DNA from 2 places in the Companilactobacillus paralimentarius genome. Region 2 is predicted to be linked to the other one. Evidence: a T-box and tRNA genes for the amino acid it is inferred to sense, from the RefSeq annotation. Region 2 holds a T-box; the other holds one or more tRNA genes.
The links. The T-box of region 2 lies ahead of asnS (asparagine--tRNA ligase). A T-box ahead of a tRNA ligase gene usually reads a tRNA of that ligase, here a tRNA-Asn.
Positions count from the first base shown of each region.

Region 1: it has a tRNA-Asn gene. The T-box ahead of asnS (asparagine--tRNA ligase) is inferred to sense a tRNA for this amino acid. The anticodon was not compared.

Region 1 is NZ_OY724131.1:844,007-849,821, reverse strand. Features, by position in the region: gene dapF (diaminopimelate epimerase) at 1-892, shown strand, start outside; gene ACI6PB_RS03950 (ISL3 family transposase) at 1,074-2,306, shown strand; tRNA gene ACI6PB_RS03945 (tRNA-Arg) at 2,447-2,520, opposite strand; tRNA gene ACI6PB_RS03940 (tRNA-Ser) at 2,783-2,873, opposite strand; tRNA gene ACI6PB_RS03935 (tRNA-Asn) at 2,888-2,960, opposite strand; rRNA gene rrf (5S ribosomal RNA) at 2,970-3,086, opposite strand; rRNA gene ACI6PB_RS03925 (23S ribosomal RNA) at 3,169-5,815, opposite strand, start outside.
Region 2 is NZ_OY724131.1:1,740,524-1,746,338, forward strand. Features, by position in the region: gene asnS (asparagine--tRNA ligase) at 43-1,434, opposite strand; T-box leader at 1,495-1,727, opposite strand; gene ACI6PB_RS08465 (alpha/beta hydrolase) at 1,803-2,519, shown strand; gene ACI6PB_RS08470 (hypothetical protein) at 2,603-3,298, shown strand; gene ACI6PB_RS08475 (AAA family ATPase) at 3,379-3,921, shown strand; gene ACI6PB_RS08480 (acetate kinase) at 4,101-5,336, opposite strand; gene ACI6PB_RS08485 (MalY/PatB family protein) at 5,600-5,815, opposite strand, start outside.

The DNA.
Region 1 (5,815 bases), 900 kb from region 2:
TAAATTAAGTGATAGTGAATTAAAGAATTTAGCAATTAATTTTTGTAAAAATATTTTAAACGGTGCCGATGGACTTTTAGTTATTGATACTAGTGATGACTGTCTTGGAAAAATGCGTGTTATCAACGCCGATGGCAGTGAAGCCAAAATGTGTGGTAACGGATTGAGAACTGTTAGTCGTTACTTATCGGAAAAATACCAATTAAACGAATTCCATGTAGAAACTTTAGAGTCTAATTTATCTGTCAAGAAAGCTCCTGATTTTTATCCCGGAGTTCCTGCCTTTAGTGTTGAAATATCACCTATTTCCTTTAAAAAAACGGACTTGCCATTTTCATATAAAGATTTAAATGAAATGATAAATGAGGAAATTCCAGAATTTGTTCCCGGAGAAAGGTTCTCAGCTATTGCCGTTCCTAATCCCCATCTCATTAGTTTTGTCTCCAATATTCAACACGATATATTAAACCATTTGGGACAAAAATTGAATTCTGCAAATAATTATTTTCCTGAAGGCGTCAATATCAGCTTTGCCAAAATACTAGATAAAAACAAACTATTTGTTCAAACATTTGAACGTGGCGTTGGTTTCACCAATGCTTGCGGAACCGGCATGTCAGCAACAAGTTTAGTTTTTGCGTTATTATACCCAGATCAATTTGATTCAAATAAAGATATTACTGTTTATAATCCTGGCGGCATGGTTAAAACTAATATTGAACTCAATCCAATAAAAGAACTAAGTAAGATCCATTTGATTGGAAATGCTACCTTTACACACAATATTGAAGTTTCTGAAGAAGCTTTACATCAAAATCAATTAGATGATTTAAGAATTGAGGAGACCGGTGAAGAAAAAGATTACCAAGCTTTTGTAAAGGCTGTACGATAAATAGAGTTGATAGGCATTTTGCCATCAACTCTATTTTTGTATACCATTTATTAATAAAACTATTTTAGAACATCAAAAAGACACCATCCATACCTTTAGATGTTCTACCCTCTACAGCTTCACAATGAAAGGAATTTGAATGATGTCCCTAAGTAATAAGTCTATACGAAACGCTCTTGAAATGAAAGATGAGAATATTATCTTTACTGAAGACTCAAAATTTATGTTAGTTAATGGCATCAAGTCCTTAGTCTATTTTGCAATGCTAACTAAACAGATTGACCGTTGTCTTAACTGTGGCCTTGCAGGCCACTTAGTTAAGAATGGATTTAATAAAAATATGATAGTCGCTCCATCATTATCATTACGTCCAACGTATATAAGTCTGAAACGTCAAAAGTATAAATGTAAATCTTGTAACTCTATCTTTGTAGCCAAAACTAGTTATGTTTGGGAATATTGTCAAATCGCACAACCTGTTAGACAAATGATCTTATCAGAAACTGCTTTTAATACATCATTGAAGGATATCGGCAGACGTTTTAACGTCTCCGATAAGACCGTTCAACGTATCATCGATGAAGAAGCCAAGATGCACAAGAAATCACTTCCTGAACATCTTCCTAAGCACTTGGCATTTGATGAATTTATGTCTACTGACAAGATGAGCTTTATTTGGTTAGATAGCGATAATCATCGTACGGGTGATATCTTGCCCAGAAGAACTTCATATCAAATCAGTAAATACTTCAGTCGATTTCCTTTGAAAGTCAGAAGACAGGTAAAAACTATTTCTTTGGATTTAAATGCCGGATACATTAATTTAGTACCAAAGTTGTTTCCAAAGGCCAAAGTCGTTGTTGATAGATTTCATATCGTTCAGATGATGAATCGTTCTCTCAATTCAACTAGAATACAGGTAATGAAACGAATGCCTAAAAGAAGTAAAGAATACTTGTTCATGAAGAGAGATTGGAAAAAATTCTTGGAATCATTCGATTCCATCGAAAAGATAAACCCTAAGTATCAGTACAGTGTTGGTTATTATGAAACGGATCTAAATTTAATCACAAAGTGTTTAGATTTGGACGAAGGTTTCGCCAAGTCCTACGAAGTATATCAAGATATTTTAAAGGCTATTAGAACAGGCGATACTGATACAATGAATCAGATACTACTCAATTATCATCCACTCAATACCGCTATGGATCAAACAATGACATCATTAAGAAAATATCGTAAACAAGTATTAAATGCACTGAAGCTTAAATATTCCAACGGATTTTTAGAGGGAATCATTGGAAGAATAAAAAAGATAAAAAGTAGTGCCTATGGATATCGTAGTTGGAACAACTTTACTGAACGTATAAATATTCAAATGTTTTGGCTTCGAGCAAGCTCATCAGCCAAATAAAAAAACAGCTAGACCATTTATGGTCTAACTGTTAACTTGAACCGCCATCAACTTGATTTGACGAACAGCCTTTGTAAAAAGCATAAATAGATAAAAAAAGAGACCTACGATGAAAATCATCATAAGTCTCTTTTTTGTTATGCGCCTAGTAGGAGTCGAACCTACAACCTTCTGATTCGTAGTCAGACACTCTATCCAATTGCGCTATAGGCGCATGTCATTAACTCAACGAAAATAATTATATCATACATATTATCAATTTGTATATGTTTTATGAAATAAAAATCATTAATAATAAACAAAAAATTCTGGCTTAATGTACTCTTCAAGTAGTCTTTATTCCGTGACTACAGCATGACAACATTGATTCACGGATTAGAATAAAAAAATAAAATAAAAAAGACTATCACATTATTGATATGATAGTCTTTTTACACTGTTTTATACAGTGACACTTGTTTGTACAAATAACCTAACGGAGAGTAAGGGATTTGAACCCTTGATACAGGTCAATACCCGTATACATGATTTCCAATCATGCTCCTTCAGCCACTCGGACAACTCTCCAAGGTAAAAAAAAACTCCGGATGTCAGACTCGAACTGACGACACCCTGATTAACAGTCAGATGCTCTACCAACTGAGCTAATCCGGAATAATAACAGCGTGGCAGCTACCTATCCTCGCGGGTAGTTTCCCACCAACTACTTTCGGCGTGGAGAAGCTTAACTTCTGTGTTCGGCATGGGAACAGGTGTATCCTTCTCGCTATCGCCACCACACTATTGTTGCTCGTACCTTCAAAACTAGATATTAAGATTATGAATTAAAGTTGAAACACTTCAAACTGCTGTAAACTCTTACTCGGTTAAGTCCTCGATCTATTAGTACTGCTCAGCTCCATGTATCGCTACACTTCCACCCGCAGCCTATCTACGTCATATTCTCTAACGGATCTTACTTCCATAAAGGAATGGGAAATCTCATCTCGAGGGGGGCTTCACACTTAGATGCTTTCAGCGTTTATCCCGTCCATACGTAGCTACCCAGCGATGCGCCTGGCGGCACAACTGGTACACCAGAGGTATGTCCATCCCGGTCCTCTCGTACTAAGGACAGCTCCTCTCAAATTTCCTACGCCCGCGACGGATAGGGACCGAACTGTCTCACGACGTTCTGAACCCAGCTCGCGTACCGCTTTAATGGGCGAACAGCCCAACCCTTGGGACCGACTACAGCCCCAGGATGCGATGAGCCGACATCGAGGTGCCAAACCTCCCCGTCGATGTGAACTCTTGGGGGAGATAAGCCTGTTATCCCCAGGGTAGCTTTTATCCGTTGAGCGATGGCCCTTCCATATGGTACCACCGGATCACTAAGTCCGACTTTCGTCCCTGCTCGACTTGTCAGTCTCGCAGTCAAGCTCGCTTATGCCTTTACATTCTACGAATGATTTCCAACCATTCTGAGCGAACCTTTGAGCGCCTCCGTTACATTTTAGGAGGCGACCGCCCCAGTCAAACTGCCCACCAGACACTGTCCCTCACCACGCTAAGTGATGTAGGTTAGAGTTTTCATATAACAAGGGTAGTATCCCACCAATGCCTCCCTCGAAACTAGCGTTCCGAGATCAACGGCTCCTACCTATCCTGTACATGTCACACAAAAACTCAATATCAAGCTACAGTAAAGCTCCATGGGGTCTTTCCGTCCTGTCGCGGGTAACCCGCATCTTCACGGGTATTATAATTTCACCGAGTCTCTCGTTGAGACAGTGCCCAAATCATTACGCCTTTCGTGCGGGTCGGAACTTACCCGACAAGGAATTTCGCTACCTTAGGACCGTTATAGTTACGGCCGCCGTTTACTGGGGCTTCAATTCTCAGCTTCGCAAAAGCTAACTGATCCTCTTAACCTTCCAGCACCGGGCAGGCGTCAGCCCATATACGTCATCTTACGATTTAGCATAGACCTGTGTTTTTGATAAACAGTTGTTTGGGCCTATTCACTGCGGCTGGCTGTTACACCAGCACCCCTTCTCCCGAAGTTACGGGGTCATTTTGCCGAGTTCCTTAACGAGAGTTCACTCGCTGACCTTAGGATACTCTCCTCGACTACCTGTGTCGGTTTGCGGTACGGGTAGTTTATTTCTAACTAGGAACTTTTCTTGGCAGTGTGAGTTATTGTGCTTCGTTACTAAAATTTCACTCCCCATCACAGCTTGTCCTTAGAGATATAAGCATTTGACTCATATCAAGACTTACTGCTTGGACACGCATATCCATCAGCGTGCACACATCATCCTCCTGCGTCCTTCCATCGTTCAAACAAAATAAACTAGTACAGGAATATCAACCTGTTATCCATCGATTACGCCTTTCGGCCTCATCTTAGGCCCCGACTAACCCTGGGAGGACGAGCCTTCCCCAGGAAACCTTAGTCTTACGGCCGACCAGATTCTCACTGGTCTTTCGTTACTCATACCGGCATTCTCACTTCTAATCACTCCACCACTCCTCACGGTATGGCTTCAATGCAATTACAACGCTCTCCTACCACGTGTCTTACGACACATCCACAGTTTCGGTATCATGCTTAGCCCCGGTACATTTTCGGCGCAGAATCACTCGACTAGTGAGCTATTACGCACTCTTTGAATGAATGGCTGCTTCTAAGCCAACATCCTAGTTGTCTATGCGTTTCCACATCCTTTTCCACTTAGCATGAATTTTGGGACCTTAACTGGTGATCTGGGCTGTTTCCCTTTCGACGGTGGATCTTATCACTCATCGTCTGACTCCCGAGTAAAGATCAATGGTATTCGGAGTTTATCTGAATTCAGTAACCCAAGACGGGCCCCTAGTCCAAACAGTGCTCTACCTCCACGATCCTAAACCTCGAGGCTAACCCTAAAGCTATTTCGGAGAGAACCAGCTATCTCCAAGTTCGTTTGGAATTTCACCGCTATCCACATCTCATCTCAGCATTTTTCAACATACACGAGTTCGGTCCTCCAATGCGTTTTACCGCATCTTCAACCTGGACATGGATAGGTCACTTGGTTTCGGGTCTACATCAACATACTTAGTCGCCCTATTCAGACTCGCTTTCGCTACGGCTCCGACTTTTCATCTTAACCTTGCATGTTAACGTAACTCGCCGGTTCATTCTACAAAAGGCACGCCATCATCCATAAACGGACTCTGACTACTTGTAGGCACACGGTTTCAGGATCTATTTCACTCCCCTTCCGGGGTACTTTTCACCTTTCCCTCACGGTACTGGTTCACTATCGGTCACTAGGGAGTATTTAGCCTTGGGAGATGGTCCTCCCGGATTCCGACGGAGTTTCTCGTGTTCCGCCGTACTCAGGATACTGAATGGAGTGGATCAGATTTCGTTTACGAGGCTTTCACTCTCTTTGGCCAAGTTTTCCAACTTGTTCGACTATCATAACCTTTTGTTCTCACAACATCAGTCCTACAACCCTAAAGAGCAAGCTCTTTAGTTT
Region 2 (5,815 bases):
ACAAATGCTCAGAATCTAAGCAGGCTTGCTCCGCTCTCTGTCCTAGAATTCAGCATTACCTGGTGTTCTTGGGTAAGCAATGACGTCACGGATATTTTCCATACCTGTGATGTACATAACTAATCTTTCAAAACCAATACCGAAGCCTGAGTGAACTGTACCACCGTACTTACGTAATTCTAAGTACCACTTGTAGTCTTCTTCGTTCATATCAAGTTCAGCCATTCTACTTTCTAGCTTATCAAGACGTTCTTCACGTTGTGAACCACCAATTAATTCACCAATTTCAGGAACTAACAAGTCAGCTGCAGCAACAGTCTTACCGTCATCATTAGCACGCATGTAGAAAGCTTTGAATTCCTTAGGATAGTCAGTAATAAAGACAGGCTTCTTGTAAACTTTTTCTGACAAGTAACGTTCATGTTCTGATTCGAGGTCAAGTCCCCAGTAAGGTTTAACTTCAAATTCAACATCAGTAGCTTTTTCAAGAATATCGATTGCATCAGTATAAGTAACATGAGCAAATTCTTCGCCAGCTGTGGCTTTCAAACGATCGATCAATGTATTATCAACGTTTTCGTTCAAGAAATCTAGTTCTTCTTTAGCATTGTCCATTACATAGTTGATAACATATTTAAGTAACTCTTCTGAACAGTCCATCTCATCTTTAAGGTCAGCAAATGCCATTTCTGGTTCGATCATCCAGAATTCAGAAGCGTGACGTCCAGTATGTGAGTTTTCAGCTCTAAAAGTTGGTCCAAATGTGTAAACATTTCTGAAGGCCAAGGCAAATGGTTCAACTTCTAGTTGTCCACTAACAGTTAGGTTAGTTTCTTTCTTAAAGAAGTCTTCATTATAATCGACTTTGCCATCGTCAGTCTTTGGTACGTTGTTCATATCCAATGTTGTTACTTGGAACATTTCACCGGCACCTTCAGCATCGGAACTAGTGATAATTGGTGTGTGAACATAAACGAAACCATTGTGTTGTAGATATTCATGAATAGCAAAAGCAGCTAGTGAACGGATTCTAAATACTGAATAGAAGGTATTTGTTCTAGGACGCAAATGAGCTACAGTTCTCATGAATTCATATGAGTGAGCTTTCTTTTGTAATGGATAATCTGAATCTGAAGCACCTTCTTCAACTACTTCGGTAGCATGAATTTCAAATGGTTGTTGTGCCTTAGGAGTAAGGGCAACTTCACCGACAACTTTAATTGTTGTGCTGATTGGGAACTTAACAACATCAGCATAGTTATCCATATCACTAGTAATAACAACTTGAACATTCTTAAAGAATGAACCATCATTTAACTCAATAAAACCTACTCGTTTTGAACCTCTGATTGTACGAATCCAGCCATTAAGCGTGACTTGATCACCGTCAGCAAATTCTTTTTTATATAAATCTTTAACTAAAACGTTTTGCATTGATTTCTCCTTTTCACATCTGGAATACTGTAGACGAAAAAAAGATCCTCCATCCCCAATAAAAGGGACGAAAGATCTTTCCGCGGTACCACCCAAGTTTTTTAAAAAACACCTCAAAAGTACATTAAATACTCTCCAATTATAACGTACTGGGTCACGTCTAAACCTACTCTCCTATGATTTCAGCTAGAATAACAAAGATGTTTTTCCTATATACCGACACGTTAAGTTCTCACTCACCTTAACTCCCTGTGGATAAAGTATACAGTACTCCTTCTTTTAATATCTTTAGATATATTAATTTTCTTAAATGTAGCATAACTTTGACTAAATTGTAAAGTAGAATATAGATATTGAGGAGGAAGATCATGAAAAAATTTTTTAAATGGCTAATTGGTATCATTATTGCCATCATCGCAATCATATTGATTTCTATTATTGTCGTTAAAAATAAGGAATACCAACCTTCAACTGCAGCAATATCAGCTAGTAAAATTAGCACTACAGATGACAATATAACCAAATTTTCAGGAAACGACCAAAATCCTAAAGTCATTTTCTATCCTGGTGCTTTAGTGGAACCCAAGAGTTACAGCATTTGGGCTAAGAAAGTTGCTCAAGCGGGATATTCAGTTTACATTGTGAGATTTCCATTAGACCTAGCTGTTCTAAAAACTAACATAGCTAATCAAGTTTCTAAAAATAATGGATATGTTATTGGAGGTCACTCATTAGGTGGAACTATGGCTAGTCGCTATGCTCACAATAATCCTAAAAATTTAAAGGGCGTCTTTTTCTTAGCCAGCTATCCTGAGAAAAAAGGTGATTTACGGAAAACTAAGGTTCCGGTTTTATCAATTACTGCTTCAAATGATGGCGTTTTGAAATGGAAAAACTACAATAAAGCCAAAAAACTACTACCAAGTAATACACTTTATGAACAAATTCAAGGTGGAAATCATGCTGGCTTTGGTAGCTATGGCAAACAGAGTGGCGATAAATCTGCTTCTATTAGTAATCAAAAACAACAAAATATTGTAAGCAGATTATTAATAAATTGGCTAAATAAAAAAATTACCAAATAAATTAAAGCGTTTTCATAAATTCCCACAAAAGCGCATACATTTTTGTTATACTGTCACTAGTCGCTACAATTTTTGGGGGAAACATGACTATTTTATTTGATAAGAACTTAACTTTAACTGAAGATTCAACAACTTTTATTGAGAATTATATTAATTACGTAAGAACTATCAATCCCGAAGACCTATATGAAGGTAAAAAAGATAAAAATATTCTAAAAAATAAATTCATTTTTCGGATTCATCAATTGGCTAATCTTGATTCAGCCATTGTCAGCTTAAGTGTACTTGATAAGAAAATTAATGTCCTAGCCCGTATTCCCGGTTTTGAAACTGTTGTGATCGGCTCCTATCCACTAAATTCTCATCTAAAAAAGATTATGTCTCAAGGAGTTTATCCCACAATAAAAATAACTGGTGGCAGATATAAAAAAGTTGTTCCGACTGATTTTGATAAAGATATTATAAAAAATGGCTTTGAACCATATGGAATAATCCTTGAGCTTCATCAAGTTGAAAATGTTGTCTATAAATCAAGAAAAATCGATGTAATTTATAAGTACGTCTTTAAAAGTGAACGTAGTCTTGTCAACGTTTCAAAAATCTTAATGTTATGTTTTGCCCTCTTCGGCCTTGCATTAGGATTAGGCTTCATGTTTTTAGGTTTCTTCATGACAGGATTAATGGTAATTGTCGCCTTCTTCGGCGTTAATTCTTATACCTTGATTTTGTCTGATACTTATAAACCTAAGCAAGAATTGAACCAAACCCAAACAAATTAGTTTCAAAAAAGGTGTTCATATTTGAACGCCTTTTTATTTTTCCAATAGAAGAGTTATATTACTTTCAGGAAGTGAAAAATATGTTAAAAAGTTATGTCATCGTCATAAGTGGTGTCACTGCCAGTGGAAAAACCACTCTGATTCAAGAATTAAGTCATAAGTTACCTGATTGTAGCCTCATTTCTTTTGACGACTACAGTATAGATGCCTTACCTTCCGCACCACCTATCGATACCCCAATTCAGGAGGCTGTTAACCAGTATGATATCAGTATGCTAATGGATGACTTCCTTAAAGTTTACAATAAACATCATTTCATACTAGTCGACTTTCCCTTTGGGTATAAGCATGACACATTGAAACCCTATATCGACAAAGTTATCTATATAAAAACGCCATTGGACGTTTGCTTTGCTCGTCAAATTCTACGCGATTACACAAACAAGGATGGTGAACAGATACGTGATTGGGTTAAAACTTATTTAAACTTTGCCAGACCAATTTTTGTTAATCACGACAAATATATTAGTAGTGATGCAGACTTGGTTATTGACGGTCTATTGCCACTGGACAAAAAAGTTGGACTAATTTTAAATGAGTTTAAACTGGATAATCTTTTCTAAGCTCTTAAAAAATATAATAACTACAGTCAAAATAGTTTTCTTCTTCAGAAACTAAAACGGCATCCATTTAGAAACGTAATTACATACGCTTATTCTAAATGGATGCCGTTATTTTTTTAAATTCAGAAGAAAAATAATAAATAGAATCTTTTACTAGTCTGGAACAAAAGTTTTTACTATTAAAATGTGCTTACTGATTCTTGATACTTATCATTATGAACATCCTCATTACCAGTTAAACGAACAACGTCCCTTAAAATCATTAACTCCTCATTAGTTGGAATAACTAATACATCACTTTGAGAGTCCTCTGAACTGATTTTACGAGTTCCTTTACTATTTCTATTGGCATCATCATCTAGCTTAATACCCATATAACGGAAATGTTCCATAATCATTGATCGAATATCCGGATTATTTTCACCAGTTCCCGCAGTAAAGATAATAGCATCTACACCGTTCATCAAAGAAATGTATGAACCAATATACTTAACAATTCGATTTATATACATATCTACAGCTAATTTAGCTCTTGGATTCTCATCTTTAACCGCCATTAAATCTCGAAGATCAGGTGATATGCCTGAAATGCCTAATAAACCAGACTCGTTATTCAAGATGTCAGTCATCTCATCAGCGTCAGTAATATTTAGCTTCTTCATAAGATATGTTACTAGTGATGGATCAATATCCCCTGCACGTGAACTCATCATTAGACCTGACTCTGGAGTAAAGCCCATCGATGTATCTATTGATTTTCCATTTTCAATAGCATCTATAGAAGCTCCACTTCCTAAGTGACAAGAAATGATTCGAAGTTTATCTATTGGTTTTCCTAAAAATTCAGCAGCTTGTGTAGATACATATCGATGGCTAATGCCTTGTGCACCAAATTTACGAACTCCATATTTCTCGTAATATTCATAAGGAACTCCGTACAAATAGTTTGCTGGTTTTAGCGTTTGATGGAATGAGGTATCAAATGCTGCGACTTGTATAGCATCTGGCAATAATTTTTCAAATGCCTCAATTCCTGCAACCTGACTAGGATTATGTAATGGTGCCAGTTCTGATAATTCACTAATTTGCTTTATAACCTTTGAATCAACTACAACCGAGTCTTTAAAAATAGTACCGCCAGCAACAACTCTGTGTCCGACACGTGTGATTTCATCATAACTTTTAATTGCTTTTATACTAAGCAAAGTATGCAACGTTAACGTCACAGCAGACTCATGCGTTGGCACATATTTATTTTCGCTTAATTTCTTTCCATCAAATTTTATTTTAAACACGGAATCTTCTTTACCTAAACGATCGACCATACCCTCAGCGATACATTTCTCATCTTGTAAATTAAATAGTTTCCACTTAAAAGTTGAACTTCCTGAATTAACAATTAATACTTTTGACATCTATATCACCAACCAATTACTAAAATATTATACTTATTCATCAATTAATATATTATATTTTGTAACCGTTGTCAACGATTGGGACGTACCACTTAATTATGTGGTTATTACCATAGCAATGATCATTTATTTCAAATAATTCAGAAATTAAAAACAGCATCTATTTAAGATAAACGTATTTATACGTTTTTAAATAGATGCTGCCATTTTAAAGATTTAGAAAAATGATAATAAATAGAACTGGTTAAATCATTTCTCACTTTCTACTTATAATCATTTATACCTTTTTGTAGACGATTCAAACCATCCTGAATCATTTCTGTTGGACTTGCAATATTCATACGAATAAAGTGTTGTCCATCTCCACCGTAAACATCTCCAGGTGTAACGATCAAGCCAGTATCCTTACGAATGAAGTCAGTCAATTCATCAACATTTTCTGTAATTTTAGAAACATCGAACCAAAGTAAATATGTAGC